4 regions of the Lysinibacillus phoenicis genome follow, and region 3 is predicted to be linked to each of the others. Evidence: a T-box and tRNA genes for the amino acid it is inferred to sense, from the RefSeq annotation. Region 3 holds a T-box; the other regions hold tRNA genes.

Region 1 (6,943 bases), 1.8 Mb from region 3:
ATAGTACGTGGTCGTAGACCCGAAACCAGGTGATCTACCCATGTCCAGGGTGAAGGTAAGGTAACACTTACTGGAGGCCCGAACCCACGCACGTTGAAAAGTGCGGGGATGAGGTGTGGGTAGCGGAGAAATTCCAATCGAACTTGGAGATAGCTGGTTCTCTCCGAAATAGCTTTAGGGCTAGCCTCGTGATGAGAATACTGGAGGTAGAGCACTGTTTGGACTAGGGGGCCATCCCGGTTTACCGAATTCAGACAAACTCCGAATGCCAGATATTTATACACGGGAGTCAGACTGCGAGTGATAAGATCCGTAGTCAAAAGGGAAACAGCCCAGACCACCAGCTAAGGTCCCAAAGTAATCGTTAAGTGGAAAAGGATGTGGCGTTGCACAGACAACCAGGATGTTGGCTTAGAAGCAGCCATCATTTAAAGAGTGCGTAATAGCTCACTGGTCGAGTGACGCTGCGCCGAAAATGTATCGGGGCTAAACGATTCACCGAAGCTGTGGATTGACATCTACGATGTCAGTGGTAGGAGAGCGTTCTAAGTGCGTTGAAGTCAGACCGGAAGGACTGGTGGAGCGCTTAGAAGTGAGAATGCCGGTATGAGTAGCGAAAGACGGGTGAGAATCCCGTCCACCGTATGACTAAGGTTTCCTGAGGAAGGCTCGTCCGCTCAGGGTTAGTCGGGACCTAAGCCGAGGCCGACAGGCGTAGGCGATGGACAACAGGTTGATATTCCTGTACCACCTCCTCACCGTTTGAGAAATGGGGGGACGCAGTAGGATAGGGTAAGCGCGCTGTTGGTTATGCGCGTCCAAGCAGTAAGGCGTGTGTGTAGGCAAATCCGCACACTGTAACGTTGAGCTGTGATGGCGAGTCCGTATGGACGAAGTTCCTGATTTCACACTGCCAAGAAAAGCCTCTATCGAGGTGAGAGGTGCCCGTACCGCAAACCGACACAGGTAGTCGAGGAGAGAATCCTAAGGTGTGCGAGAGAACTCTCGTTAAGGAACTCGGCAAAATGACCCCGTAACTTCGGGAGAAGGGGTGCTCTTGAGCGTGCAAGCGCATGAGAGCCGCAGTGAATAGGCCCAGGCGACTGTTTAGCAAAAACACAGGTCTCTGCAAAACCGTAAGGTGACGTATAGGGGCTGACGCCTGCCCGGTGCTGGAAGGTTAAGAGGAGTGGTTAGCGCAAGCGAAGCTGCGAATTGAAGCCCCAGTAAACGGCGGCCGTAACTATAACGGTCCTAAGGTAGCGAAATTCCTTGTCGGGTAAGTTCCGACCCGCACGAAAGGCGTAACGATCTGGGCACTGTCTCAACGAGAGACTCGGTGAAATTATAGTACCTGTGAAGATGCAGGTTACCCGCGACAGGACGGAAAGACCCCGTGGAGCTTTACTGTAGCCTGATATTGAATTTTGGTACAACTTGTACAGGATAGGTAGGAGCCAGAGATCTCGGAGCGCCAGCTTCGAAGGAGGCGTCGGTGGGATACTACCCTGGTTGTATTGAAATTCTAACCCATGCCCCTTAGCGGGGCAGGAGACAGTGTCAGGCGGACAGTTTGACTGGGGCGGTCGCCTCCTAAAAGGTAACGGAGGCGCCCAAAGGTTCCCTCAGAATGGTTGGAAATCATTCGTAGAGTGTAAAGGCACAAGGGAGCTTGACTGCGAGACCTACAAGTCGAGCAGGGTCGAAAGACGGGCTTAGTGATCCGGTGGTTCCGCATGGAAGGGCCATCGCTCAACGGATAAAAGCTACCCCGGGGATAACAGGCTTATCTCCCCCAAGAGTCCACATCGACGGGGAGGTTTGGCACCTCGATGTCGGCTCATCGCATCCTGGGGCTGTAGTCGGTCCCAAGGGTTGGGCTGTTCGCCCATTAAAGCGGTACGCGAGCTGGGTTCAGAACGTCGTGAGACAGTTCGGTCCCTATCCGTCGTGGGCGTAGGAAATTTGAGAGGAGCTGTCCTTAGTACGAGAGGACCGGGATGGACACACCGCTGGTGTACCAGTTGTCTTGCCAAAGGCATCGCTGGGTAGCTATGTGTGGACGGGATAAGTGCTGAAAGCATCTAAGCATGAAGCCCCCCTCAAGATGAGATTTCCCATTACGCAAGTAAGTAAGATCCCTCAAAGACGATGAGGTAGATAGGTTCGAGGTGGAAGTGTGGTGACACATGGAGCTGACGAATACTAATCGATCGAGGACTTAACCAAATTGTTTGAAGCATTCAATGTACGTTTATCTAGTTTTGAAAGAATAACCTTTCAACTGAATAAGTGAAGTGATGATGGCAAAGAGGCCACACCCGTTCCCATACCGAACACGGAAGTTAAGCTCTTTAGCGCCGATGGTAGTTGGGGGCTTCCCCCTGTGAGAGTAGGACGTCGCTTCGCTTATTTTTTGTGGAGGATTAGCTCAGCTGGGAGAGCACCTGCCTTACAAGCAGGGGGTCGGCGGTTCGAGCCCGTCATCCTCCACCATATGGTCCCGTGGTGTAGCGGTTAACATGCCTGCCTGTCACGCAGGAGATCGCCGGTTCGATCCCGGTCGGGACCGCCATTATTTTTGCCGGTGTAGCTCAGTTGGTAGAGCAACTGACTTGTAATCAGTAGGTCGTGGGTTCGACTCCTATCGCCGGCACCATTCCCTTGGAGGGGTAGCGAAGTGGCTAAACGCGGCGGACTGTAAATCCGCTCCTTAGGGTTCGGCGGTTCGAATCCGTCCCCCTCCACCATTTTAGGGGCATAGTTCAACGGTAGAATAGAGGTCTCCAAAACCTTTGGTGTGGGTTCGATTCCTACTGCCCCTGCCAGGTATTGAGGTACTCGTTCATATACAGCTGTTATGATTTATATAGTGGCGATTGTGGCGAAGTGGTTAACGCATCGGATTGTGGTTCCGACATTCGTGGGTTCGATTCCCATCAGTCGCCCCATTTCAACATTGGGGTATAGCCAAGCGGTAAGGCAACGGATTTTGATTCCGTCATGCCTAGGTTCGAATCCTAGTACCCCAGCCATTTTTTTCTTTAACGAGCCATTAGCTCAGTTGGTAGAGCATCTGACTTTTAATCAGAGGGTCGAAGGTTCGAGTCCTTCATGGCTCATCATTTTTATTTACTAAGCGCCCGTAGCTCAATTGGATAGAGCGTCTGACTACGGATCAGAAGGTTATGGGTTCGACTCCTGTCGGGCGCGCCAATAAATGTATTTTACGGAATGTAGCTCAGCTTGGTAGAGCACTTGGTTTGGGACCAAGGGGTCGTAGGTTCGAATCCTGTCATTCCGACCATCTTTTATTTAAATGGGGCCTTAGCTCAGCTGGGAGAGCGCCTGCCTTGCACGCAGGAGGTCAGCGGTTCGATCCCGCTAGGCTCCACCATTTCAATATTTTTGGAGGTATACCCAAGTCTGGCTGAAGGGATCGGTCTTGAAAACCGACAGGCGGGTAACACCGCGCGGGGGTTCGAATCCCTCTACCTCCTCCATTTCGGGTCAGTAGCTCAGTTGGTAGAGCATTAGATTGAAGCTCTAAGTGTCGGCGGTTCGATTCCGTCCTGACCCACCATTATTTGCGGGTGTAGTTTAATGGTAAAACCTCAGCCTTCCAAGCTGATGTCGTGAGTTCGATTCTCATCACCCGCTCCAAAATGGGCCTATAGCTCAGCTGGTTAGAGCGCACGCCTGATAAGCGTGAGGTCGATGGTTCGAGTCCATTTAGGCCCATCATTATTCCGAAGTAGCTCAGTTGGTAGTAGCACCTGACTGTTAATCAGGTTGTCGCAGGTTCGAGTCCTGCCTTCGGAGCCACGGCCCGTTGGTCAAGTGGTTAAGACACCGCCCTTTCACGGCGGTAACACGGGTTCGAATCCCGTACGGGTCATCAAGCATGTAGCACAGATGTGTGTTACATGCTTTTTTCTATATGTAGATGTTCAACCAAGACTATAAAACCATTAAAAGGTTCTGTAGCTTTTTTATGGTGAACATAGGACAGTATAAATGCTTTAGCTCATTTCAAGGTCCTGTTCCATTTATCAATCACATGTTTCACCCACTAATAAATTTGAACAAACTATTTCATATATGCAATATGTATGTTTTTTCAACAGCTATTTTCATGGTGCTTGCCGTATCGTTGCTCTAATATGAGGATAAGTGGAGGAATCGATATGAGTATACAGGAGATAGAGCAATTCTTAAGTCAATATCAGAAAGAACAAAATAAATCAGATCTTTGGTTAGAGAATAGATTGCAAGAGATTAAGAGTGAAGGTGAATATTACCCCACAACAGAGGAACTAGTTTTTGGAGCACGTGTCGCATGGCGTAATAGTAACAAATGTATTGGACGCTTGTTTTGGCAGTCATTGCATGTAGTAGACGCACGAGATCTTTTAGACGAAGAGGATATTTTTCGAAAATTACTAGAGCATATCGAGTATGCAACAAATAGTGGGAAAATCCGCCCTACAATAACCGTGTTTGCCTCAGATCGAGTACGGATTTGGAATCACCAACTTATCCGTTATGCGGGCTATGAAACGGAATTAGGTGTTATAGGTGATTCTCATTCTGTTGCGTTTACACAAGTATGTGAAACGCTAGGCTGGAAAAGTGAGAGAACAGCTTTTGATGTGTTACCACTTGTTATACAAGTAGATGGGCGAGCTCCAAGGCTGTTTACAATTCCAGCAGAATATATTTTAGAGGTGCCAATCCGCCATCCAGAGGAAGCTGAAATAGAAAAATTAGAGATGAAATGGTATGCTGTACCCATTATCTCGAGTATGCGTTTTCGAATGGCAGGCATTGATTACCAAGCTGCTCCTTTTAATGGTTGGTATATGGGGACAGAAATTGGAGCACGTAATTTAGCTGATCATGACCGCTATAATATGCTACCAGCTATTGCTGAGATTTTTAATCTTGATACAACCAAACAAGCTTCTCTTTGGCGTGATCGTGCATTAGTGGAGCTTAATATAGCAGTTCTCCATTCCTTTAAAGAAGATGGGGTAAGCATTGTCGATCATCATACAGCGGCTCAGCAGTTTAAATTATTTGAGGAAGCAGAGCTATCGGCTGAACGGGAAGTTACAGGCAACTGGACATGGTTAATTCCACCGCTTTCACCTGCAACAACGCATATTTTCCATAAGCCCTATGTAAATGTCTATCATACACCAAATTATTTTTATCAAAAACCATGCTATTAACAATAGAAGACTCTTCAATTTCCTATCAGTAAATTTATCAATTAATTGTATTTTAAGAAGAGGGTGATCCACTATGTTGGAGCAGCAAATTCCAGATATCCCGTGGCAACAATTGACCACACCTTATGGAAGAGGTGCAGCCATTCCGCAGCTGATTGAAGAGGAAAATTACCGACAACTAGCTGAGTTAATTGAACATCAAGGTACACTTTGGCAGGTGACACCATGGGTTTTGTTAATCCTTTTAAAAAAGCTGGGTAGCCAAGATAGGGAGGATGTCTCCTTACAAGAAATTGAACTTTATTTAGCCGTTGCTCAGGCGATTACTGTGGATTATTTAGAGCCAACACAAACTGTTCAACCCATGCAGAAGCTGCTAGATAGAAACTACTTATGGACAGAAAATGAAGAGGATGACGATCAAGAGTGGGAAAGAGAAACGCCGACGGGCTATGAGCAGACAGCATTTTTAAGCTATTATTATTTCAGCTATCTACTCTTACAAGAGGCTATCCCTAGTTTAACGGCTATTACAGTGCACAATAACGAAGCAGCAGACCGTCTTGCGGAACTGCTAAGGTTATTAGAGCAGCTGAATAAATAGGTTGATAAAAAAGCAGATGAGAAACATATGCCATTTCCCATCTGCTCCAATTTAATGGACATATTCATCTTTAGAAGCTCTCATTGAGCAGAAGAAAAGTACCATTGCCACAACTACAAAAAGCCAGCCAGCAATATCCCAGCCACCGAATAAATCATGCAAGTAGCCAAAAAGAATAGGACCAATTGCGGCAAATAAATACCCTAAAGATTGTGCAAAGCCTGATAAATCTGCTGCTTCAAAGGCAGTACGGGTGCGAAGGGTGAAAAACATCATGGCTAATGCGAATGAAGAACCACCTGCTAATCCTAGAAGGACCATCCAAAGTACTCCAAGGCTTGTCCATTCCATTACAACACCAACAAAGCCTACTAAATAGAACGACGTAAACATCAGTACAAGAGGTCGCTGTGAAGTCATTTTACTAGCAATAATAGGCACAGCTAATGCCATTGGAACTTGAGAGAATTGCATAATAGAAAACATCCAGCCAGCCTTATCAGGAGCTAATCCTTGGGCAATATAGATTTCTGGAATCCAAGCTGCAGTCGTGTAGAATAATAAAGACTGTAAACCCATTGCGCCTGTGACGGCCCACGTAACAGGTGATTTCCATAGTGGTGGACCTGACTTTTTAGATGAGGTAGTTGGTTCAGGTTTATTTGATTTTAATTGAGGTATCCAAATTAAAATCGTAACGACAACAAGTACAAGAGCAATGGCCAAAGCCCCTTGCCAGCCTAATGATGAATTAGCTATTGGATAGCTAATACCTGCGCCAAGGCCAGCAGTTAAATTCATGGACATGGTGAAGAAGGCCATCAGTAAGCCTACATGGTATGGAAATTTCAATTTTAGTAATCCTGGAATGAGTACATTTCCAAAAGATATTGCTACGCCAATTAGCATAGTACCAAATATAAGTAATCCTGTTGTTCCAAGTGAGCGTAGAACTATCCCTAAGGCCAATAGAATAGTGGATAAAAATAAAGTAAGCTCAAGCCCTAGTTTACGTGCTACGATAGGTGCAAAAGGCGATATGATGGCAAAAGCAAGCAATGGAATAGTTGTTAGAAAGCCTGCTAATACATTAGAGATACCAAGA
Region 2 (6,943 bases), 430 kb from region 3:
ACACCTATCTTTACATAAAATAAAAAAGAAAACAAGACCCGATGAATTAGAGAGGAAGAAGATGATGATTTATATGGATTATGCTGCAACGTCACCTATGACGAAGGAAGCTCTTGATGCCTATATAGGGGTAGCGCAGCGTTATTATGGAAACAGTTCAAGTCTTCATGATCTAGGAGGACAAGCGCATTATTTCGTGCAACAGTCAAGAGAAGTTGTAGCGCAAGCTCTAGGCGTAACTAGCGATGGTATTATTTTCACTGGGAGCGGAACAGAAGGAAATATTATGGCCATCTTGTCATTAGCGCTAGCCTCTAAAAAAGGGAAGCATATTATTTCATCTCAAGCTGAGCATACGTCAGTGCACGCAGCTTTGAATACACTTGAGAAAATGGGGTATGAAGTGACAAAATTGCCGTTACAGAAGGATGGTTGTATTGATTTGCAGGAACTTCAAAAAACAATACGATTGGACACGGCTTTGATTACCATTCAACATGTTAATTCAGAGATTGGCTCCATTCAGCCTCTGAAGAAAATAATAGAGCTGGCAGGAGAATCAGGTGTTTACTGTCATATTGATTGTGTTCAGTCATTTGGAAAATTAGCTATACCAAAAGGAATAGATGCTATTACAATTTCGGCTCATAAAATAGGTGGGCCAAAGGGGTGTGGTGCGGTTTATCTAAATCCCTCCATCCGCGTGCAAGCATTAACACCAGGTGTGACACATGAAAGAGGGTTAAGAGGAGGTACATTAGATACGCCTGCAATTGTGGCCTTTGCAGCTGCAATTGAAAACTATCAATATGAATTACAACATTATGTGATGTTAAGAGGAGTTTTAAAAAGTAAACTGCCTGAAACATGCAAGCTAATAGAATGTAAGCAGCAATTACCTAATATTTGTGGTGTAATGATGGATAGAGTAGAGGGCCAATATGTTCTTTTAAAGCTGAACGAGTCGGGAATCTGTATCTCTACAGGTAGCGCATGTGATATTCATAGTGAATCTGGAACGAAGGCTATTTTATCGATGGGTTTTTCTTTGGAAGCAGCACGCCAATTTTTTAGAATCTCTTTTGGCCCTTCGACAACAATTGAAGAGATTACAAGATTAACAATAGAGCTTTCAACCATTTCATTAGATAACAAGTGAGGGAAATTATAAGACCTTCACTTGTTTTATTATAGATTTTAGGCTATAAAACATATCAAGAAAAATAATTGTTTTCTTTTGAAACAACAATTGATATAATATTTTGCAGGGCAATATTTTCTCTTACTTAACAAAAATATCTTTAAAAAGTAATAATTTCTTTTTTTTATAAAAAAGTATTGCACAATGTTAAAAAACGTTATACAATAATTCTTGTCTTGAAGGACAGGTAAACAACTTCAAAACAAGATACATAAAATAGTCTAGTGATGATGGCAAAGAGGTCACACCCGTTCCCATACCGAACACGGAAGTTAAGCTCTTTAGCGCCGATGGTAGTTGGGGGCTTCCCCCTGTGAGAGTAGGACGTCGCTAGGCATAATACCCAGGAGGATTAGCTCAGCTGGGAGAGCACCTGCCTTACAAGCAGGGGGTCGGCGGTTCGAGCCCGTCATCCTCCACCATATGCCGGTTTAGCTCAGCAGGTAGAGCAACTGACTTGTAATCAGTAGGTCGTGGGTTCGATTCCTATAGCCGGCACCATTTTTTCGAGCCATTAGCTCAGTTGGTAGAGCATCTGACTTTTAATCAGAGGGTCGAAGGTTCGAGTCCTTCATGGCTCACCATTTTGAAATAATAATAAGCGGGTGTGGCGGAATTGGCAGACGCACTAGACTTAGGATCTAGCGCCGCAAGGCGTGGGGGTTCGACTCCCTTCACCCGCACCATTATTTTCATTGCCAGATAAAAAAACTTATGCACATGCGGAAGTAGTTCAGTGGTAGAACACCACCTTGCCAAGGTGGGGGTCGCGAGTTCGAACCTCGTCTTCCGCTCCAAATGTGCCGGGGTGGCGGAACTGGCAGACGCACAGGACTTAAAATCCTGCGGTAGGTGACTACCGTACCGGTTCGATTCCGGTCCTCGGCACCATTTATTATGCGCCCGTAGCTCAATTGGATAGAGCGTCTGACTACGGATCAGAAGGTTATGGGTTCGACTCCTGTCGGGCGCGCCAAAAGAACGAACGGGAAGTAGCTCAGCTTGGTAGAGCACTTGGTTTGGGACCAAGGGGTCGCAGGTTCGAATCCTGTCTTCCCGACCATTTCCTAAAATTATGGGGCCTTAGCTCAGCTGGGAGAGCGCCTGCCTTGCACGCAGGAGGTCAGCGGTTCGATCCCGCTAGGCTCCACCATAGTAAATAACCAGTATAAAGATCCTGGCGGCGTAGCTCAGCTGGCTAGAGCGTACGGTTCATACCCGTAAGGTCGGGGGTTCGATCCCCTCTGCCGCCATCTTAAAGGACCTTTAGCTCAGTTGGTTAGAGCAGACGGCTCATAACCGTCCGGTCGCAGGTTCGAGTCCTGCAAGGTCCACCATTTATATAGTGTAACGGAGGTATACCCAAGTCTGGCTGAAGGGATCGGTCTTGAAAACCGACAGGCGGGTAACACCGCGCGGGGGTTCGAATCCCTCTACCTCCTCCAGTTTTAAATTTTTATAAATGGTGCTTTAAAAACTCGAAACAGAATATCATTATCGCGGGGTGGAGCAGTGGTAGCTCGTCGGGCTCATAACCCGAAGGTCGTTGGTTCAAATCCGGCCCCCGCAACCAAAAGGTCCCGTGGTGTAGCGGTTAACATGCCTGCCTGTCACGCAGGAGATCGCCGGTTCGATCCCGGTCGGGACCGCCATTATTATAATGAAAAACATGAGAAGCAAAAGAGTGAGCAAGCTTAGCATGGACGAAATGGGTCAGTAGCTCAGTTGGTAGAGCATTAGATTGAAGCTCTAAGTGTCGGCGGTTCGATTCCGTCCTGACCCACCATTTATGCGGGTGTAGTTTAATGGTAAAACCTCAGCCTTCCAAGCTGATGTCGTGGGTTCGATTCCCATCACCCGCTCCAAGGGCCTATAGCTCAGCTGGTTAGAGCGCACGCCTGATAAGCGTGAGGTCGATGGTTCGAGTCCATTTAGGCCCACCATTATTCCGAAGTAGCTCAGTTGGTAGTAGCACCTGACTGTTAATCAGGTTGTCGCAGGTTCGAGTCCTGCCTTCGGAGCCATTTTTTATTTGGGGAAGTACTCAAGAGGCTGAAGAGGCGCCCCTGCTAAGGGTGTAGGTCGGGTAACCGGCGCGAGGGTTCAAATCCCTCCTTCTCCGCCATTGGCCCGTTGGTCAAGTGGTTAAGACACCGCCCTTTCACGGCGGTAACACGGGTTCGAATCCCGTACGGGTCATACTAAGTGCAGTAGATGAATTTCATCTACTGCACTTTTTAATTTTAGTCATAGATTTATAATATAGCTACCATAAATTAAAGCCTACACAGGATAGTTTAATCTGTGTAGGCTTTTAATTTTACTAAGAAGCTATGAAATTCTACGTCCTTTTCCATATGGAATGCATAGAGGTGTACCAAATATTGGATCTGTCGTCATTTGGCAATCAAGGTCAAACACATGACTAACTAAATCAGTTGTCATAATTTCTTCTGGTTTACCTTGACGATAGACACCACGATCACGGACAGTAATAATATGATCGGCATAGCGACATGCGAGATTAATATCATGTAATACCATAATAATCGTTCGCTTTTGCTGTTGGTTTAACTCGTACAATAAATCTAAAACTTCTATCTGATGAGTTAAATCTAAGTATGTCGTAGGCTCGTCCAAAAGAATAATATCCGTATCTTGAGCAAGCGTCATAGCAATCCAAGCACGTTGACGTTGTCCTCCTGATAGCTCATCCACTGGTCTATCTTGTAAATGCTCTGTGCCTGTTGCTCTTAAGGCATTTAATACGATTTCTTCATCCTTTTCCGTCCACTGTTGACGCCAGCTTTGGTAAGGATAGCGACCTTGCTTCACAAGCTGTAGGACAGTTAGGCCTTCTGGTGCAACAGGGGATTGGGGAAGAATCGAAAGATTTCTAGCCACCTGCTTTGTTGATAATTTAAAAATATCCTCTCCATCTAATAGAACGGAACCTTTTTTAGGTTTTAATAATCGAGCGATGGAGCGTAGGAGTGTGGATTTACCACAGCCATTCGCTCCAATTAATACAGTAATTTCATTCAAAGGGATAGATAAATTGAGATCTTCGATAATATTGGAATCACCATAACTTAATGTAAGGGATTTGGTTAATAACGATTCAGTCATGTAGTATAGACTCCTTTATTTATTAGGATTTCTAAATAGTAAATAGATAAAATAGGGAGCACCAATGGCAGCGGTAAAGACACCAGCGGGTACTTCTAACGGGCTAAAAGCAGTACGACCAATAATATCTGCTATCATCACAAGCAATGCTCCGATTGCTGCAGATGCTGGAATAAGTACACCGAATGATGAACCAACAATGCGTCGTGCAATATGAGGTGCCATTAATCCTACAAACCCAATGGCGCCAGCAAATGCTATAGCACTCGCTACTAGACTGGAACATAATAGGATTAAGTAAAGGCGTGTTTTTTGAACAGATTGCCCAAGGCTTGACGCTGTATCATCACCTAGTTCTTGAACATTTAACTGTCGTGTAATAAAGAATGTAATAAGTAGTAGAACGATGATCAATGGTACAACGATTTGTACTTGATCCCAATCTGCACTTTTGACACTACCCGTAATCCATTTATTCGCTTCACTTGCTTGATAAATTGGCCCGATAATCATTAACATGGTAGTAATAGCTTGCATAAAAGCTGACACGCTAATACCGATTAAGACAAGACGATTTGGTGTGACACCATCTTTCCAAGCAAATAGATAGACAATACATCCGACAACAGTAGCTCCTATAAAGCCTGCTAATGGTAACCATTCTATACTAACTGTTAAAGAGTGATTAGAATCACTGAAAATAGCTAAGAATCCAACAACTGCTGCACCACCACCAGCTGATATCCCGATAATATCAGGTGAGGCAAGTGGATTTTTTACGATTCCTTGTAAAATGGCACCTGCTACGGCTAACGCCATTCCAGCAAAGGCAGCAATGAAAATCCGAGGCATTCGGAAATCAATAATGATTAGCTGATCAAAATCTGACCCGTAACCAAGAAAAGCTTGTAAAACCTTTAATGGATTGATGAAAGAATCACCAAATGATGCACTAAAAAAGAAAACAGCAACTGCTAGTAGACTAATCACCATTAATTTTTTTGCAGCTTGTACATCTAATAAGAAAGAAAATTTTTGTTGAAGTAAACGAATTGTTTTTACATGTTTCATTTATTTTTTCCACCTTTTCGCGCAAGGTAAATAAAGAATGGTGTGCCAATCATAGCCGTCATAACTCCTACTGGAACTTCTTGGGGCATAATAATATAACGAGCCGCAACATCAGCCAGCAATAAAAGAATCCCTCCAAGTAACGCAGCCATAGGAATAAGCCATCGATGATCAGTGCCGACAAACTTTCGCGCAAAATGGGGAACGACAATGCCAATAAAACCAATGGGACCAGCAATCGCAACAGCGCCACCTGCTAAAAAAATAACGATAAGTCCTACTAAGATTTTCATCAGCCCTAATCGTAATCCTAATCCTCTTGCTACATCATCGCCAAGAGCAAGAATATTCATTTTGGAAGAAATAATGAGTGCTGCTATCCATCCGATTACTAAATAAGGAAGAACAGAAAGTAGAATTTCAAGTTTTCTACCTTGTACAGAGCCAGCTAACCAAAACAATACTTGATCGAGTTCAGCTTCATTAGTAGCGAGTAAACCTTGTGTAAATGAAGCAAAAAGTGCACTAATGGCAGCCCCTGCTAAAGTGATTTTCACGGGAGTAACAGCATCCCTACCTGAAAAACTAATCGCATAAACGGATAAAGCAGCGATTGCTGCACCTAGAAATGCGATCCATGCAAAAGATTGCAGGCTGGAAATATGGAAAAAAATCATGGCAAAGACAACAGCAAAGCCTGCACCTGCATTGATACCCAAGATTCCTGGAGAGGCTAATGGATTTTTTGTTAAGGTTTGCATAAGCACGCCTGTAATAGCTAACGAAGCACCAACACAGCTGGCTATAAGTGCTCTTGGAATACGAACATTTTGAATAATAATATGCTCATTTGAATTGTTAAATTGTATAAAAGATTCATAGGTCGTTTGAATAGAAGTATTCGCATAACCGTAAACAATACTGATCCCCATACAAAGAAGTAAGAGAACAACCCCTACTAGTAAAGCAATTATCTTGGAATAATTATTTTTTAATATCATATTGAACTATACTCTTTTCTAAAAAATTACTAAATTAATGATTGACATTAATAGATACATACAATACGATTAATATCGATCTTAGATGAAAGTGATTTTCATTCTCGTCTAATATGCCTAAACATTTTATCATATACAATGGAGGAAGAAAAGGTGCAAAAAGCATTTCAAAAACTATTAGTTTTGCTAGCTGTTATGGCTATTTTTGTGCTAGCAGCATGCGGCGATTCTAAAGATACTACCAAAGATGAGAAATCAAAAGAAAGCAATGCATACAGTGTCGAACATGCAATGGGTACAACTGAAGTAAAAGATACACCAAAGCGTATCGTTGTTTTAACAAATGAAGGAACAGAAGCATTATTAGCACTAGGAATTAAACCAGTAGGTGCAGTACAATCTTGGACAGGCGATCCATGGTATGATCACATTAAGGATCAAATGGACGGTGTGGAAGTTGTCGGTATCGAACATGAAATTAATATCGAAAAAATCGCTTCTTTAAAGCCAGATTTAATCATCGGTAATAAATTACGACAAG
Region 3 (6,943 bases):
ACGATATCTTTAGGGTTTGCTTTTAATAATGCAGCTGCTTCATTTAATAGAGCCTCTTCTTCTTTAACCGCTTCATAAGCAACTTTACCTGTAACAGCTTCAATACGGCGAGTCCCTGCACCAATACCACCTTCTGAAACAATTTTGAAGAAGCCGATTTCAGAAGAACGTTTTACATGAATACCACCACATAGCTCAATAGAATAATCTCCGATTGAAACTACACGAACAACATCACCATATTTTTCACCGAACAATGCCATTGCACCCATTGCTTTCGCTTCATCTATAGCTTTTTCTTCAATAATGACCTCTATATCATCCCACACTTTTTCATTTACAATACGTTCGATTTGTTGTAACTCTTCTTTTGTAACTTGACCAAAGTGTGAGAAGTCAAAACGTAAACGGTCAGGACCTACATAAGAACCAGCTTGGTTAACATGGTCGCCTAACACATCTTTTAATGCACGTTGCATAATATGTGTTGCTGTATGGTTTTTAATAATTAAATTACGGTCATCACGATTTACTACTGCTTGCACTGCATCTTCTACATGCATTTCACCAGATTCAACTACTACAGTATGAAGCGGTTGCCCATTTGGTGCTTTTTGAACATCTTTAACTACAGCAGTAAAGCTATCATTTGAAATTGTACCGCTGTCGGCAATTTGACCGCCCATTTCAGCATAGAAAGGTGTTTTTGCTAAAATGACTAATGCTTCTTGACCTTCTGAAGCTACTTTGGAAACTTGGCCATTGACGATCATTGCAGCAATTTCAGTATTAGCTGTTAACGTATCATAGCCAACAAATTCACTTGCAACTGTTAAGTTTGCTAATACCTCATTTTGTACTTGCATGGAATCAACATCTTGACGTGCTGCACGAGCGCGCTCACGTTGCTCTTCCATCGCCGCCTCGAAGCCATCATGATCTACTTTCATGCCTACTTCCTCTGCGTATTCCTCTGTTAATTCGATAGGGAAGCCATAAGTATCATATAAACGGAAAGCATCTGCACCTGGAATATAATCATGGCCTGCTGCTTTTTGTGATTCAACTACTTCATTAAAGATAGCAAGACCTCCATCTAATGTTTCATGGAAACGAAGTTCTTCATTTTTAATAACGCGTTGAATAAATTCACATTTTTCCGTTACCTCTGGATAGAAGTCTTCCATAATTTTACCCACAGTTGGCACTAATTCAAACATAAATGGTTTTTCAATACCAATTTGTTTTGCATAACGAACAGCACGACGTAATAAGCGACGAAGTACATAGCCACGGCCTTCGTTTGAAGGAAGTGCTCCATCACCAATTGCGAATGCTACTGTACGAATATGGTCTGCAATCACTTTAAATGGTGTATTAATATCTTCCTCTGAGCCGAAAATTTCATTTAAGTCTACTTCGGACGGACGTTTATATTGACGGTTAGCAAATTCCTCGATTTTTTCAATAATTGGCATAAATAAATCTGTATCAAAGTTCGTTGGTACATTTTGAACAACGGATACAATACGCTCTAAGCCCATACCTGTATCAATATTTTGTTTTGGTAGTGGCGTGTAAGTGCCATCAGGATTATGGTTAAATTGAGAAAACACAAGGTTCCAAATTTCAAGATAACGTTCATTCTCCCCACCTGGGTACATCTCAGGGTCATTTTCATCTGAGCCGTATTCTACGCCACGATCATAAAAAATCTCTGAGTTCGGACCAGATGGACCTTCTCCGATATCCCAGAAGTTCCCTTCTAAACGAATTAAACGTTCTTCTGGAATACCAATTTCTTGATGCCACACATCATAAGCTTCTTGATCTTCAGGGTGAATTGTAATCGATAATAATTCTGGATCAAAGCCCATCCACTTCTTATCTGTTAAAAACTCCCATGCATAATGAATAGCCTCTTTTTTGAAGTAGTCACCAATAGAGAAGTTTCCAAGCATTTCAAAGAACGTATGGTGACGAGCCGTTTTCCCAACATTCTCAATATCATTTGTACGTATTGATTTTTGTGCGTTTGTAATACGTGGATTATCAGGAATGACACGACCATCAAAATACGGTTTAAGTGTCGCAACACCAGAGTTAATCCAAAGTAATGATGGATCATTTATTGGCACAAGAGGTGCTGATGGCTCATGATGATGCCCCTTTTCTTTAAAAAATTCCAAATACATTCGGCGAATATCTACTGCTTTCATTGGATAAATTCCTCCTATTTTTTATATTGTAAAATCACGATATGAATCCTGCAATCTACATGAATTACACCTTTAAGGTTCTACCGAAGAAAATAAAAAAAGCCCTCATCCCCAAAAAAGGGACGAGGACTTGTCATTTGTCTCGCGGTACCACCCTAGTTGTAAGTAAACGCTCTTACTTACCTCTTTAGCACTTGTAACGTCAGTGAACGGCAGGGATTAGCTGCACTCTGGAGTAGCTTTCGGCATTTGCTGTTGTGAGGATTTTTTCAGCCTAGAAATCCCTTTCTTTTCACACACAAATACGTACTGTCTCCATCATCGTTTTTACTTTTTCTATCGAAAATTATAAAAAAAAATTATTGTGCTGTCAATTAGTACTAGTATAACAAACGATAGCTATGCAATCATTTTTTTGAAATAGACCCACATGCCCCATGTAAATAACACTAAGAAGGCACTGATCGTAATTGTTGTAATCGGCGAGTCTTGATAAGGTAAAGGTACATTCATACCAAAAAAGCTAGTAATCACAGAAAGTGGTAACATAATTGTCGAGATCACCGTTAATAAGTTTAGTTTTTCAATAGATTTCCCACTAATAATTGAAAAATACGTATCTAGCGTACTGTTGACTAAATCACGATAGGTCTCCGTAGAATCAACAAGACGTTCTAAATGGTCATTTAAATCTTTATAGAATGGAATATTATCTTCTTGAATGTCAAATTTCCATTGACCATTCATAGTTGAAAAAATTCTTCTTTGCGGCATAATAGCTTGGCGAATTAAAATAATGTTCCGCTTCAGCGCAAGAAATTCCTCGGTAACGACTTTTGGTTGATAATCATAAATTTCTTCTTCCAGTTCATCAATGCGTGCTCGGATGCGCTCTAATACCGGAAAATACTCATCTGTAATTCCATCAATAATCGTATGCAGTAAAAAATCAGTGCCTTTTTCCATATACGTTGAACTATTGAAGCAAACCTTTTCCATATGACCAAGCCATTGTAATTTCTGTTTATGAACAGTGACTACATAATTTGGCCCCATAAAAATATTTAACTCAACAGTTGTAATTTCATTGTTACTTTTTTCATTGTAGATAGGCGCATGGAAAACAAAAAATTTATAATCACCATAGTTATCCATTTTAGGACGTGATCCTTCATGTAAGCAATCTTCCACTGCTAGTGGATGAAAGCCAAAGACATCTGCTATATTATTTAATTCATTATATTGATAAGCATATAAATCCACCCATAATAAATCTCCGTTAGGAATAGGAAGTTGTATATCAAGCATATTGAAATCATGTTGCACTGTCTTACTATTGCTTTCATAATAGTGAATTTTAATCATTATACTTCACCTCGTGTTTTGTTATGAGAAAGTAACAAAAGGTAATCAAACTTACCTTTTGTCTGCGTCGGTGATCAGAAATTGACGACTTTTTAATTGTTGCTGTTTACCTAAATAGTACTTATTCGGCTCAGGACTACTATCCATTTCTCATCACCTTCCTTTCATAACAAAAACACGCCTTCTACGAATGAAGGCGTGTTGAATACACATATCAAAAAATAGCAATAAAAAACATTGCATGCTTGTTACCTTCAAACGTTGAGTTTTAGCACTATGCGGCATAGGATTATGTCCAGCTACGTTAAAAAACACCTTATTTCGATGATTTCTGTTGACCCATTGGCGTCTCTCGACATTTTTGGGTAGTAGCGTATCTCCAGCATAGGAGCCTCACCTAACGAAGGGAGTTTATTCTTTTATTCCTACAAATCATAGCGGATACAATCACAACTGTCAAACAATTAATCAATCACTCTTCAAGAAATCTTCCACTCTCTGAACGAAATGCTCCCGATGATAAGACTGATAGAGCAGGCTAGTTAAACGTACAGGGTCACCAAAGAAAAAGCGTTCATAAAGTGTTTGTCTTGTGCCAAAACTACTCATCGTTAAATCCCAAGCCAAACGGAACTTTTTTACTCGCTCTTCGCCTGTATCTCGGATTGATTGTAAGTAGTGATCAAGATCACCGTCATCTGTTGCAAATGCTTTTGCACTTGGTATAGACATTAAACCGCTTGCCCCAAGTAGCTGGACAATATCTGTGAAGGTTGGATACACTTTCGGGAAAATTTGAATCGCGACCTGTAGCGTGGATAGGTCAGGTCGTATAAAGCCAAACAAATCTCTCTGTGCCTCTATTTCTGATTTTAATTGTAATGCTTTCATCGTTTCTAAAGCCACAATGACATCCACCACTTTTTGATGTACATGTTGGTATTCTCCAATATTAATTGTATCCACAATTGATTGTATGACCCCTAGGATAAACTCCGTCTTGGCAATTTGACGAGACAGTACTTGATGCAAGCCATAGGCCTGGAATCCACTCACATTCATAAATTGATTAGCAACGTCGACATTTTCATAGTAAAAAACACGATCCCATGGGACAACTACATCATCAAATACAACGATCGCATCCATTTCTTCAAAACGAGCACTCAAAGGGTGATCAAAAGTAGAATGTCCGCCTACAAAAGATTGTCGACATAAAAACTTTAAGCCCTTCGTATTACTCGGTATAGAAAAGCCGAAACCTTTTCCTTCATCATAGCCATTTGTAGATAAAACGAGCAATTCATCTGTTATACCACCCTGTGTTGCTAATAATCTTGCCCCTTTAATGACTAAACCTTCACTTGTCTTCTCGGTAATTTTTGCCGCAATCGTAATATCTTCATTTTCATGGTAGTAGCGCTGACGATTCACTTGTGGTTCGATAAAGGTATGTGTCATCGTTATATCATTTTCACGAGCATACTCATAAAACTTTAGTAAATGCTCAGGAAAACAGTTTGGTTTATCTTTTAAAAAATCTGATGCAGAAGCTAGGGCCATTAACGTCGTATTCATATAATCAGGACTTCTTCCTAAAAAACCGTTAGATGCTAAGGCCCATTCCCTTGCAGCTTGGCGTCTTTTCACAAGATCTTCTGGGGTCAAAACCTGAAGAAATGACATGCCGACTCTCTCTTTACTAGTTGGCGATTCGTATGTCATTTTTTCAAGAAGTGCCCTTTGATGTTGTATATCAAAAAGTTTCGCTTGACTTTGCATAACCCCTTTAAAGGCAGGATGTTCTGACACCTTTCCTGTCACAACTTCTCCATCAATCGAAATATACGTTTTCAAAGCATCAATGCGCTCAATATACTGCTGCCCTGTCATTATTGCCATACTGTCACCCCTATACATTTCCTATGTTTTTGTACTTATCTAGTATATGAAATGTCCAAAAATTAGGTGACGACACAGCTAAGTAGAAAAAACCCGATTAGATACTGTCAGTCTAATCGGGTACATGTTCTTATTGATCGAGGTAACTACTTTAGTCATCCAAAAAATCATACGGAGAGATATCCTCCATACCAATCATCGGATGAATATAAGGTGCTGTTTCTGCCGTTAGCTTTTGTTCATTGGATAGCTCTTTACTCTCTTCTTCTTCCACTGAGACTGCCTCGACTTCAATAATCTCATCATTCAGATCCATTGGGTTGAGTCTAGCTCGTAAGGAAGTGAATCGCTGTAGATCGTCCGTACGCTGTAAGCCATCTGCCAGCACATCAGGTTCGCCACAAAGTATCAAGAAATTTTTTGCACGTGTAATGCCTGTGTATAAAAGGTTACGACGCAACATTTTTGAATATCCTCTGACAACAGGCATAATAACGGTTTGAAACTCAGAGCCTTGTGATTTATGGATTGAACAACAATAGGCTAATGTCAATTGATTTAAATCACTACGTTGATAGGTTACTTCAATACCATCGAAGGAAACGACTAGTAAATCTTGCTTTTCTATTGTTTCCTTCGCCTTAATAATACTTATGACTTCCCCCATATCACCATTAAAAACATTACTTTCAGGTTGATTGACTAGCTGCAGGACTTTATCCTTTATCCGATAGGTGACATCACCGAAGACAAGCTCTTTTCGAGTACCCGTATCATTTGGATTGATGAGCTCTTGTATCATTTTGTTTAAATTATCAATGCCAGCAGGTCCTTTATACATGGGGGCTAGCACTTGAATATTACGAATTTCTTGACCTTTTGCCACCGCACTTTTTACAACTTGCGTAACGACATTCGCAACCTGATCAGCTGAAGCCTTAATAAATGAACGATCTGATGTTTTGGCTGTAAGATCATTGGGAATGGTTCCTTTTTTTATTTGATGGGCAAGTTCAATAATCGTAGAACCTTCAGCTTGCCGGTAGACATCAGTTAATTCAACCGTCGGCAATTGCTTGGATGCTAATAAATCCTTTAACACCTGTCCTGGACCTACGGGTGGAAGCTGATCCTGGTCACCAACAAAGACAACCTGAACATCTTCATGTAATGCTTTTAATAACTGATGAGCAAGCCATGTATCCACCATGGACATTTCGTCCACAATAATCAGCTTGCCAGTCACCTCACGCTCTGTCTCTTCTTCTTTTTCTTGCCCTGTAAAGCCAAGTAGTCGATGAATAGTCATTGCAGGAAGTTCAGTCGATTCAGCTAATCGTTTAGCAGCACGTCCAGTTGGTGCACAAAGAATGATTGGAAAAGGCTCCTCTTTTTGCGCATATTCTTTTGGGTTTAATGATAAGCCATGCAGCTTTGCATATACTTCAACGACTCCA
Region 4 (6,943 bases), 440 kb from region 3:
CCCGGGCCTTGTACACACCGCCCGTCACACCACGAGAGTTTGTAACACCCGAAGTCGGTGAGGTAACCTTTTGGAGCCAGCCGCCGAAGGTGGGATAGATGATTGGGGTGAAGTCGTAACAAGGTAGCCGTATCGGAAGGTGCGGCTGGATCACCTCCTTTCTAAGGATTATTTCGGAATACAAACCTAGGGTTTGTAAGATTACGTTTTGCGTTCAGTTTTGAAGGTTCATTCTTCCGAATGAAATACTTCAAAACTTGTTCTTTGAAAACTGGATAAAACGACATTGAAATTGTAACAAACACATTTATTTTTTAAGTTTTTTATAGGCTTAATAACATTAGTAAGGTTTCAAGACACGAGCAGTTCTAGGAAGCAATCGAGTGAATGAAGGAGCGTACTTCAGTACGTGACTGATTGAACGAGTGAAGCTGACAACGAAATGCGATGTGTATTGAAAGCTGTAGGTTAAGTTATTAAGGGCGCACGGCGAATGCCTTGGCACTAGGAGCCGAAGAAGGACGGCACTAACACCGATATGCTTCGGGGAGCTGTAAGTGAGCTTTGATCCGGAGATTTCCGAATGGGGGAACCCACTACGTTTAATCGCGTAGTATCTTGACGTGAATACATAGCGTCTTGAAGGCAGACCCAGGGAACTGAAACATCTAAGTACCTGGAGGAAGAGAAAGAAAAATCGATTCCCTGAGTAGCGGCGAGCGAAACGGGAAGAGCCCAAACCAAGAGGCTTGCCTCTTGGGGTTGTAGGACACTCTATACGGAGTTACAAAAGAGCGAGTTAGATGAAGCGACTTGGAAAGGTCCGCCAGAGCAGGTAAAAGCCCTGTAGTCGAAAGTTCGTTCTCTCCTGAGTGGATCCTGAGTACGGCGGAACACGTGAAATTCCGTCGGAATCCGGGAGGACCATCTCCCAAGGCTAAATACTACCTAGTGACCGATAGTGAACCAGTACCGTGAGGGAAAGGTGAAAAGCACCCCGGAAGGGGAGTGAAAGAGATCCTGAAACCGTGTGCCTACAAGTAGTTAGAGCCCGTTAATGGGTGATAGCGTGCCTTTTGTAGAATGAACCGGCGAGTTACGATTACGTGCAAGGTTAAGCTTTAGAAGGCGGAGCCGCAGCGAAAGCGAGTCTGAATAGGGCGAAATAGTACGTGGTCGTAGACCCGAAACCAGGTGATCTACCCATGTCCAGGGTGAAGGTAAGGTAACACTTACTGGAGGCCCGAACCCACGCACGTTGAAAAGTGCGGGGATGAGGTGTGGGTAGCGGAGAAATTCCAATCGAACTTGGAGATAGCTGGTTCTCTCCGAAATAGCTTTAGGGCTAGCCTCGTGATGAGAATACTGGAGGTAGAGCACTGTTTGGACTAGGGGGCCATCCCGGTTTACCGAATTCAGACAAACTCCGAATGCCAGATATTTATACACGGGAGTCAGACTGCGAGTGATAAGATCCGTAGTCAAAAGGGAAACAGCCCAGACCACCAGCTAAGGTCCCAAAGTAATCGTTAAGTGGAAAAGGATGTGGCGTTGCACAGACAACCAGGATGTTGGCTTAGAAGCAGCCATCATTTAAAGAGTGCGTAATAGCTCACTGGTCGAGTGACGCTGCGCCGAAAATGTATCGGGGCTAAACGATTCACCGAAGCTGTGGATTGACATCTACGATGTCAGTGGTAGGAGAGCGTTCTAAGTGCGTTGAAGTCAGACCGGAAGGACTGGTGGAGCGCTTAGAAGTGAGAATGCCGGTATGAGTAGCGAAAGACGGGTGAGAATCCCGTCCACCGTATGACTAAGGTTTCCTGAGGAAGGCTCGTCCGCTCAGGGTTAGTCGGGACCTAAGCCGAGGCCGACAGGCGTAGGCGATGGACAACAGGTTGATATTCCTGTACCACCTCCTCACCGTTTGAGAAATGGGGGGACGCAGTAGGATAGGGTAAGCGCGCTGTTGGTTATGCGCGTCCAAGCAGTAAGGCGTGTGTGTAGGCAAATCCGCACACTGTAACGTTGAGCTGTGATGGCGAGTCCGTATGGACGAAGTTCCTGATTTCACACTGCCAAGAAAAGCCTCTATCGAGGTGAGAGGTGCCCGTACCGCAAACCGACACAGGTAGTCGAGGAGAGAATCCTAAGGTGTGCGAGAGAACTCTCGTTAAGGAACTCGGCAAAATGACCCCGTAACTTCGGGAGAAGGGGTGCTCTTGAGCGTGCAAGCGCATGAGAGCCGCAGTGAATAGGCCCAGGCGACTGTTTAGCAAAAACACAGGTCTCTGCAAAACCGTAAGGTGACGTATAGGGGCTGACGCCTGCCCGGTGCTGGAAGGTTAAGAGGAGTGGTTAGCGCAAGCGAAGCTGCGAATTGAAGCCCCAGTAAACGGCGGCCGTAACTATAACGGTCCTAAGGTAGCGAAATTCCTTGTCGGGTAAGTTCCGACCCGCACGAAAGGCGTAACGATCTGGGCACTGTCTCAACGAGAGACTCGGTGAAATTATAGTACCTGTGAAGATGCAGGTTACCCGCGACAGGACGGAAAGACCCCGTGGAGCTTTACTGTAGCCTGATATTGAATTTTGGTACAACTTGTACAGGATAGGTAGGAGCCAGAGATCTCGGAGCGCCAGCTTCGAAGGAGGCGTCGGTGGGATACTACCCTGGTTGTATTGAAATTCTAACCCATGCCCCTTAGCGGGGCAGGAGACAGTGTCAGGCGGACAGTTTGACTGGGGCGGTCGCCTCCTAAAAGGTAACGGAGGCGCCCAAAGGTTCCCTCAGAATGGTTGGAAATCATTCGTAGAGTGTAAAGGCACAAGGGAGCTTGACTGCGAGACCTACAAGTCGAGCAGGGTCGAAAGACGGGCTTAGTGATCCGGTGGTTCCGCATGGAAGGGCCATCGCTCAACGGATAAAAGCTACCCCGGGGATAACAGGCTTATCTCCCCCAAGAGTCCACATCGACGGGGAGGTTTGGCACCTCGATGTCGGCTCATCGCATCCTGGGGCTGTAGTCGGTCCCAAGGGTTGGGCTGTTCGCCCATTAAAGCGGTACGCGAGCTGGGTTCAGAACGTCGTGAGACAGTTCGGTCCCTATCCGTCGTGGGCGTAGGAAATTTGAGAGGAGCTGTCCTTAGTACGAGAGGACCGGGATGGACACACCGCTGGTGTACCAGTTGTCTTGCCAAAGGCATCGCTGGGTAGCTATGTGTGGACGGGATAAGTGCTGAAAGCATCTAAGCATGAAGCCCCCCTCAAGATGAGATTTCCCATTACGCAAGTAAGTAAGATCCCTCAAAGACGATGAGGTAGATAGGTTCGAGGTGGAAGTGTGGTGACACATGGAGCTGACGAATACTAATCGATCGAGGACTTAACCAAATTGTTTGAAGCAGTCAATGTACGTTTATCCAGTTTTGAAAGAACAACTCTTTCATAAGAGCTTTTATACATACTGTATTTTGAAGCTTAACATATAGGAACTTCTGCTAAGAATGCTATATCCTTATTGTAATGCAGAAGACAGCACATCTACGTGCAAGTCTAGTGATGATGGCAAAGAGGTCACACCCGTTCCCATACCGAACACGGAAGTTAAGCTCTTTAGCGCCGATGGTAGTTGGGGGCTTCCCCCTGTGAGAGTAGGACGTCGCTAGGCATAATACCCAGGAGGATTAGCTCAGCTGGGAGAGCACCTGCCTTACAAGCAGGGGGTCGGCGGTTCGAGCCCGTCATCCTCCACCATATGCCGGTTTAGCTCAGCAGGTAGAGCAACTGACTTGTAATCAGTAGGTCGTGGGTTCGATTCCTATAGCCGGCACCATTTTTTCGAGCCATTAGCTCAGTTGGTAGAGCATCTGACTTTTAATCAGAGGGTCGAAGGTTCGAGTCCTTCATGGCTCACCATTTTGAAATAATAATAAGCGGGTGTGGCGGAATTGGCAGACGCACTAGACTTAGGATCTAGCGCCGCAAGGCGTGGGGGTTCGACTCCCTTCACCCGCACCATTATTTTCATTGCCAGATAAAAAAACTTATGCACATGCGGAAGTAGTTCAGTGGTAGAACACCACCTTGCCAAGGTGGGGGTCGCGAGTTCGAACCTCGTCTTCCGCTCCAAATGTGCCGGGGTGGCGGAACTGGCAGACGCACAGGACTTAAAATCCTGCGGTAGGTGACTACCGTACCGGTTCGATTCCGGTCCTCGGCACCATTTATTATGCGCCCGTAGCTCAATTGGATAGAGCGTCTGACTACGGATCAGAAGGTTATGGGTTCGACTCCTGTCGGGCGCGCCAAAAGAACGAACGGGAAGTAGCTCAGCTTGGTAGAGCACTTGGTTTGGGACCAAGGGGTCGCAGGTTCGAATCCTGTCTTCCCGACCATTTCCTAAAATTATGGGGCCTTAGCTCAGCTGGGAGAGCGCCTGCCTTGCACGCAGGAGGTCAGCGGTTCGATCCCGCTAGGCTCCACCATAGTAAATAACCAGTATAAAGATCCTGGCGGCGTAGCTCAGCTGGCTAGAGCGTACGGTTCATACCCGTAAGGTCGGGGGTTCGATCCCCTCTGCCGCCATCTTAAAGGACCTTTAGCTCAGTTGGTTAGAGCAGACGGCTCATAACCGTCCGGTCGCAGGTTCGAGTCCTGCAAGGTCCACCATTTATATAGTGTAACGGAGGTATACCCAAGTCTGGCTGAAGGGATCGGTCTTGAAAACCGACAGGCGGGTAACACCGCGCGGGGGTTCGAATCCCTCTACCTCCTCCAGTTTTAAATTTTTATAAATGGTGCTTTAAAAACTCGAAACAGAATATCATTATCGCGGGGTGGAGCAGTGGTAGCTCGTCGGGCTCATAACCCGAAGGTCGTTGGTTCAAATCCGGCCCCCGCAACCAAAAGGTCCCGTGGTGTAGCGGTTAACATGCCTGCCTGTCACGCAGGAGATCGCCGGTTCGATCCCGGTCGGGACCGCCATTATTATAATGAAAAACATGAGAAGCAAAAGAGTGAGCAAGCTTAGCATGGACGAAATGGGTCAGTAGCTCAGTTGGTAGAGCATTAGATTGAAGCTCTAAGTGTCGGCGGTTCGATTCCGTCCTGACCCACCATTTATGCGGGTGTAGTTTAATGGTAAAACCTCAGCCTTCCAAGCTGATGTCGTGGGTTCGATTCCCATCACCCGCTCCAAGGGCCTATAGCTCAGCTGGTTAGAGCGCACGCCTGATAAGCGTGAGGTCGATGGTTCGAGTCCATTTAGGCCCACCATTATTCCGAAGTAGCTCAGTTGGTAGTAGCACCTGACTGTTAATCAGGTTGTCGCAGGTTCGAGTCCTGCCTTCGGAGCCATTTTTTATTTGGGGAAGTACTCAAGAGGCTGAAGAGGCGCCCCTGCTAAGGGTGTAGGTCGGGTAACCGGCGCGAGGGTTCAAATCCCTCCTTCTCCGCCATTGGCCCGTTGGTCAAGTGGTTAAGACACCGCCCTTTCACGGCGGTAACACGGGTTCGAATCCCGTACGGGTCATACTAAAAAACAGTAACTGCATTTGCAGCTACTGTTTTTTTTATATTTAGATAGATATATAATTACTCATTATTTAGTGCGCTTTCATCCATATATACTACTTCCCAAATATGCCCATCTACATCTTGGAATCCCCAGCCGTACATAAATCCGTGATCTTGTGGTTTACTGTAAGGTTTACCACCAGAGGCTAGTGCTTTATTTACTAATTGATCTACTTGTTCTCGGTTTTCAGCGGAAAGACATAATATCGCCTCTGCAGAAGTAGCTGTATCTGCAATCTCCTTCTTTGTAAATCCTTTGAATCGTTCTTCTACCATTATTAATGCAAAGATATTTTCGCTAATAATCATTGAAGCTGTTGTTTCATCACTAAATTGTTGATTGAATTCAAAACCTAAGTCTTTAAAAAAGTTGATTGATTTGTTAAGATCTTTTACTGGTAAATTGATAAATATATTTTTCGATTGAAAAGCCATTGATTATCACCTCCAAATCGACAGTATCATAGAAAATAAATCCATGTCAATTTCTACAAGTAAATGGATTTCATTTAATTCCCAACATCCTTAATGAAAAAGTATAAGTCATATCAAAAAATGAACGACGTTTTTCATAACTCCTTAACTTTACAAAAAAAGCAGAAATATTGATACAACAACATGTCTGCTTTTAAAATTCTTCTTGTTACCCCCGTACAAGCATTCTTTCAAGTGAGCTAAGTGCTTCAGCGGTAGTATGTTCATCTACTTGTATACGATTATGAGGTTGTCCCTGTTCAATACTTTCAAGACTCCATAGTAAATGTGGAAGGTCTATTCGGTTCATAGTTAGACAAGGACAAAAATTTTCATTTAGCGAAATAATATGTTTATCTGGATGTTGCTTAATGATACGATTGACAAGGTTCATTTCTGTTCCAATGGCCCATGCAGATCCGCTTGGTGCTCGATTGATTGTATCAATAATGTATTTTGTCGAGCCGGCATCATCAGCTGCTGCAACAACTTCACGACTACATTCTGGATGAACAATAATCCTCATTGTGGGATGTTCTTTGCGAATGACTTCCGTATGTTGAACTGTAAACCCCTCATGCACAGAACAATGACCCTTCCACAGAATAACCTGGATGTTTTCAAGTGATTCCTTAGTTTCGAGCATATTTTTATGAGGATTCCAAACGGCCATATTTTCAAGGGGAATACCTAAATCATAGGCGGTATTTCTCCCTAAATGTTGATCGGGTAAAAAGAAAATACGCTGTTTTTGTGTAAATGCCCATTGAACAAGCTCCCTTGCATTCGATGATGTAACACAGGCACCACCATGTCGTCCCGTAAAGGCTTTAATGGCCGCGGTTGAATTGACATAAGTTAGAGGAATAATCGTATCGCCAAAGAGCTGTT

Evidence for each region. A T-box is a leader RNA that pairs with one kind of tRNA and senses whether it is charged. The one in region 3 lies ahead of alaS (alanine--tRNA ligase), so its partner is inferred to be a tRNA-Ala.
Region 1: it has a tRNA-Ala gene. The T-box ahead of alaS (alanine--tRNA ligase) is inferred to sense a tRNA for this amino acid. The anticodon was not compared.
Region 2: it has a tRNA-Ala gene. The T-box ahead of alaS (alanine--tRNA ligase) is inferred to sense a tRNA for this amino acid. The anticodon was not compared.
Region 4: it has a tRNA-Ala gene. The T-box ahead of alaS (alanine--tRNA ligase) is inferred to sense a tRNA for this amino acid. The anticodon was not compared.

The regions. Positions count from the first base shown of each region.
Region 1 is NZ_JBDFMP010000002.1:2,545,172-2,552,114, reverse strand. Features, by position in the region: rRNA gene ABC382_RS14200 (23S ribosomal RNA) at 1-2,229, shown strand, start outside; rRNA gene rrf (5S ribosomal RNA) at 2,294-2,409, shown strand; tRNA gene ABC382_RS14190 (tRNA-Val) at 2,421-2,496, shown strand; tRNA gene ABC382_RS14185 (tRNA-Asp) at 2,500-2,575, shown strand; tRNA gene ABC382_RS14180 (tRNA-Thr) at 2,584-2,659, shown strand; tRNA gene ABC382_RS14175 (tRNA-Tyr) at 2,667-2,750, shown strand; tRNA gene ABC382_RS14170 (tRNA-Trp) at 2,755-2,828, shown strand; tRNA gene ABC382_RS14165 (tRNA-His) at 2,876-2,951, shown strand; tRNA gene ABC382_RS14160 (tRNA-Gln) at 2,961-3,035, shown strand; tRNA gene ABC382_RS14155 (tRNA-Lys) at 3,050-3,122, shown strand; tRNA gene ABC382_RS14150 (tRNA-Arg) at 3,140-3,216, shown strand; tRNA gene ABC382_RS14145 (tRNA-Pro) at 3,231-3,307, shown strand; tRNA gene ABC382_RS14140 (tRNA-Ala) at 3,322-3,397, shown strand; tRNA gene ABC382_RS14135 (tRNA-Ser) at 3,411-3,503, shown strand; tRNA gene ABC382_RS14130 (tRNA-Phe) at 3,508-3,583, shown strand; tRNA gene ABC382_RS14125 (tRNA-Gly) at 3,590-3,663, shown strand; tRNA gene ABC382_RS14120 (tRNA-Ile) at 3,668-3,741, shown strand; tRNA gene ABC382_RS14115 (tRNA-Asn) at 3,749-3,825, shown strand; tRNA gene ABC382_RS14110 (tRNA-Glu) at 3,827-3,898, shown strand; gene ABC382_RS14105 (nitric oxide synthase oxygenase) at 4,188-5,234, shown strand; gene ABC382_RS14100 (TraB/GumN family protein) at 5,308-5,838, shown strand; gene ABC382_RS14095 (CynX/NimT family MFS transporter) at 5,890-6,943, opposite strand, start outside.
Region 2 is NZ_JBDFMP010000002.1:3,897,223-3,904,165, forward strand. Features, by position in the region: gene ABC382_RS20975 (cysteine desulfurase family protein) at 65-1,159, shown strand; rRNA gene rrf (5S ribosomal RNA) at 1,422-1,537, shown strand; tRNA gene ABC382_RS20985 (tRNA-Val) at 1,548-1,623, shown strand; tRNA gene ABC382_RS20990 (tRNA-Thr) at 1,627-1,702, shown strand; tRNA gene ABC382_RS20995 (tRNA-Lys) at 1,710-1,785, shown strand; tRNA gene ABC382_RS21000 (tRNA-Leu) at 1,803-1,887, shown strand; tRNA gene ABC382_RS21005 (tRNA-Gly) at 1,924-1,998, shown strand; tRNA gene ABC382_RS21010 (tRNA-Leu) at 2,004-2,092, shown strand; tRNA gene ABC382_RS21015 (tRNA-Arg) at 2,101-2,177, shown strand; tRNA gene ABC382_RS21020 (tRNA-Pro) at 2,188-2,264, shown strand; tRNA gene ABC382_RS21025 (tRNA-Ala) at 2,279-2,354, shown strand; tRNA gene ABC382_RS21030 (tRNA-Met) at 2,381-2,454, shown strand; tRNA gene ABC382_RS21035 (tRNA-Ile) at 2,462-2,538, shown strand; tRNA gene ABC382_RS21040 (tRNA-Ser) at 2,554-2,646, shown strand; tRNA gene ABC382_RS21045 (tRNA-Met) at 2,700-2,774, shown strand; tRNA gene ABC382_RS21050 (tRNA-Asp) at 2,778-2,853, shown strand; tRNA gene ABC382_RS21055 (tRNA-Phe) at 2,912-2,987, shown strand; tRNA gene ABC382_RS21060 (tRNA-Gly) at 2,993-3,066, shown strand; tRNA gene ABC382_RS21065 (tRNA-Ile) at 3,068-3,144, shown strand; tRNA gene ABC382_RS21070 (tRNA-Asn) at 3,149-3,225, shown strand; tRNA gene ABC382_RS21075 (tRNA-Ser) at 3,236-3,326, shown strand; tRNA gene ABC382_RS21080 (tRNA-Glu) at 3,329-3,400, shown strand; gene ABC382_RS21085 (ABC transporter ATP-binding protein) at 3,533-4,330, opposite strand; gene ABC382_RS21090 (FecCD family ABC transporter permease) at 4,346-5,401, opposite strand; gene ABC382_RS21095 (FecCD family ABC transporter permease) at 5,398-6,402, opposite strand; gene ABC382_RS21100 (ABC transporter substrate-binding protein) at 6,541-6,943, shown strand, end outside.
Region 3 is NZ_JBDFMP010000002.1:4,330,554-4,337,496, reverse strand. Features, by position in the region: gene alaS (alanine--tRNA ligase) at 1-2,219, opposite strand, end outside; T-box leader at 2,335-2,550, opposite strand; gene ABC382_RS23235 (magnesium transporter CorA family protein) at 2,619-3,584, opposite strand; M-box (ykoK) riboswitch at 3,831-3,996, opposite strand; gene hpaB (4-hydroxyphenylacetate 3-monooxygenase, oxygenase component) at 4,053-5,486, opposite strand; gene recD2 (SF1B family DNA helicase RecD2) at 5,638-6,943, opposite strand, start outside.
Region 4 is NZ_JBDFMP010000002.1:3,887,481-3,894,423, forward strand. Features, by position in the region: rRNA gene ABC382_RS20840 (16S ribosomal RNA) at 1-161, shown strand, start outside; rRNA gene ABC382_RS20845 (23S ribosomal RNA) at 467-3,394, shown strand; rRNA gene rrf (5S ribosomal RNA) at 3,556-3,671, shown strand; tRNA gene ABC382_RS20855 (tRNA-Val) at 3,682-3,757, shown strand; tRNA gene ABC382_RS20860 (tRNA-Thr) at 3,761-3,836, shown strand; tRNA gene ABC382_RS20865 (tRNA-Lys) at 3,844-3,919, shown strand; tRNA gene ABC382_RS20870 (tRNA-Leu) at 3,937-4,021, shown strand; tRNA gene ABC382_RS20875 (tRNA-Gly) at 4,058-4,132, shown strand; tRNA gene ABC382_RS20880 (tRNA-Leu) at 4,138-4,226, shown strand; tRNA gene ABC382_RS20885 (tRNA-Arg) at 4,235-4,311, shown strand; tRNA gene ABC382_RS20890 (tRNA-Pro) at 4,322-4,398, shown strand; tRNA gene ABC382_RS20895 (tRNA-Ala) at 4,413-4,488, shown strand; tRNA gene ABC382_RS20900 (tRNA-Met) at 4,515-4,588, shown strand; tRNA gene ABC382_RS20905 (tRNA-Ile) at 4,596-4,672, shown strand; tRNA gene ABC382_RS20910 (tRNA-Ser) at 4,688-4,780, shown strand; tRNA gene ABC382_RS20915 (tRNA-Met) at 4,834-4,908, shown strand; tRNA gene ABC382_RS20920 (tRNA-Asp) at 4,912-4,987, shown strand; tRNA gene ABC382_RS20925 (tRNA-Phe) at 5,046-5,121, shown strand; tRNA gene ABC382_RS20930 (tRNA-Gly) at 5,127-5,200, shown strand; tRNA gene ABC382_RS20935 (tRNA-Ile) at 5,202-5,278, shown strand; tRNA gene ABC382_RS20940 (tRNA-Asn) at 5,283-5,359, shown strand; tRNA gene ABC382_RS20945 (tRNA-Ser) at 5,370-5,460, shown strand; tRNA gene ABC382_RS20950 (tRNA-Glu) at 5,463-5,534, shown strand; gene ABC382_RS20955 (VOC family protein) at 5,597-6,013, opposite strand; gene nadA (quinolinate synthase NadA) at 6,222-6,943, opposite strand, start outside.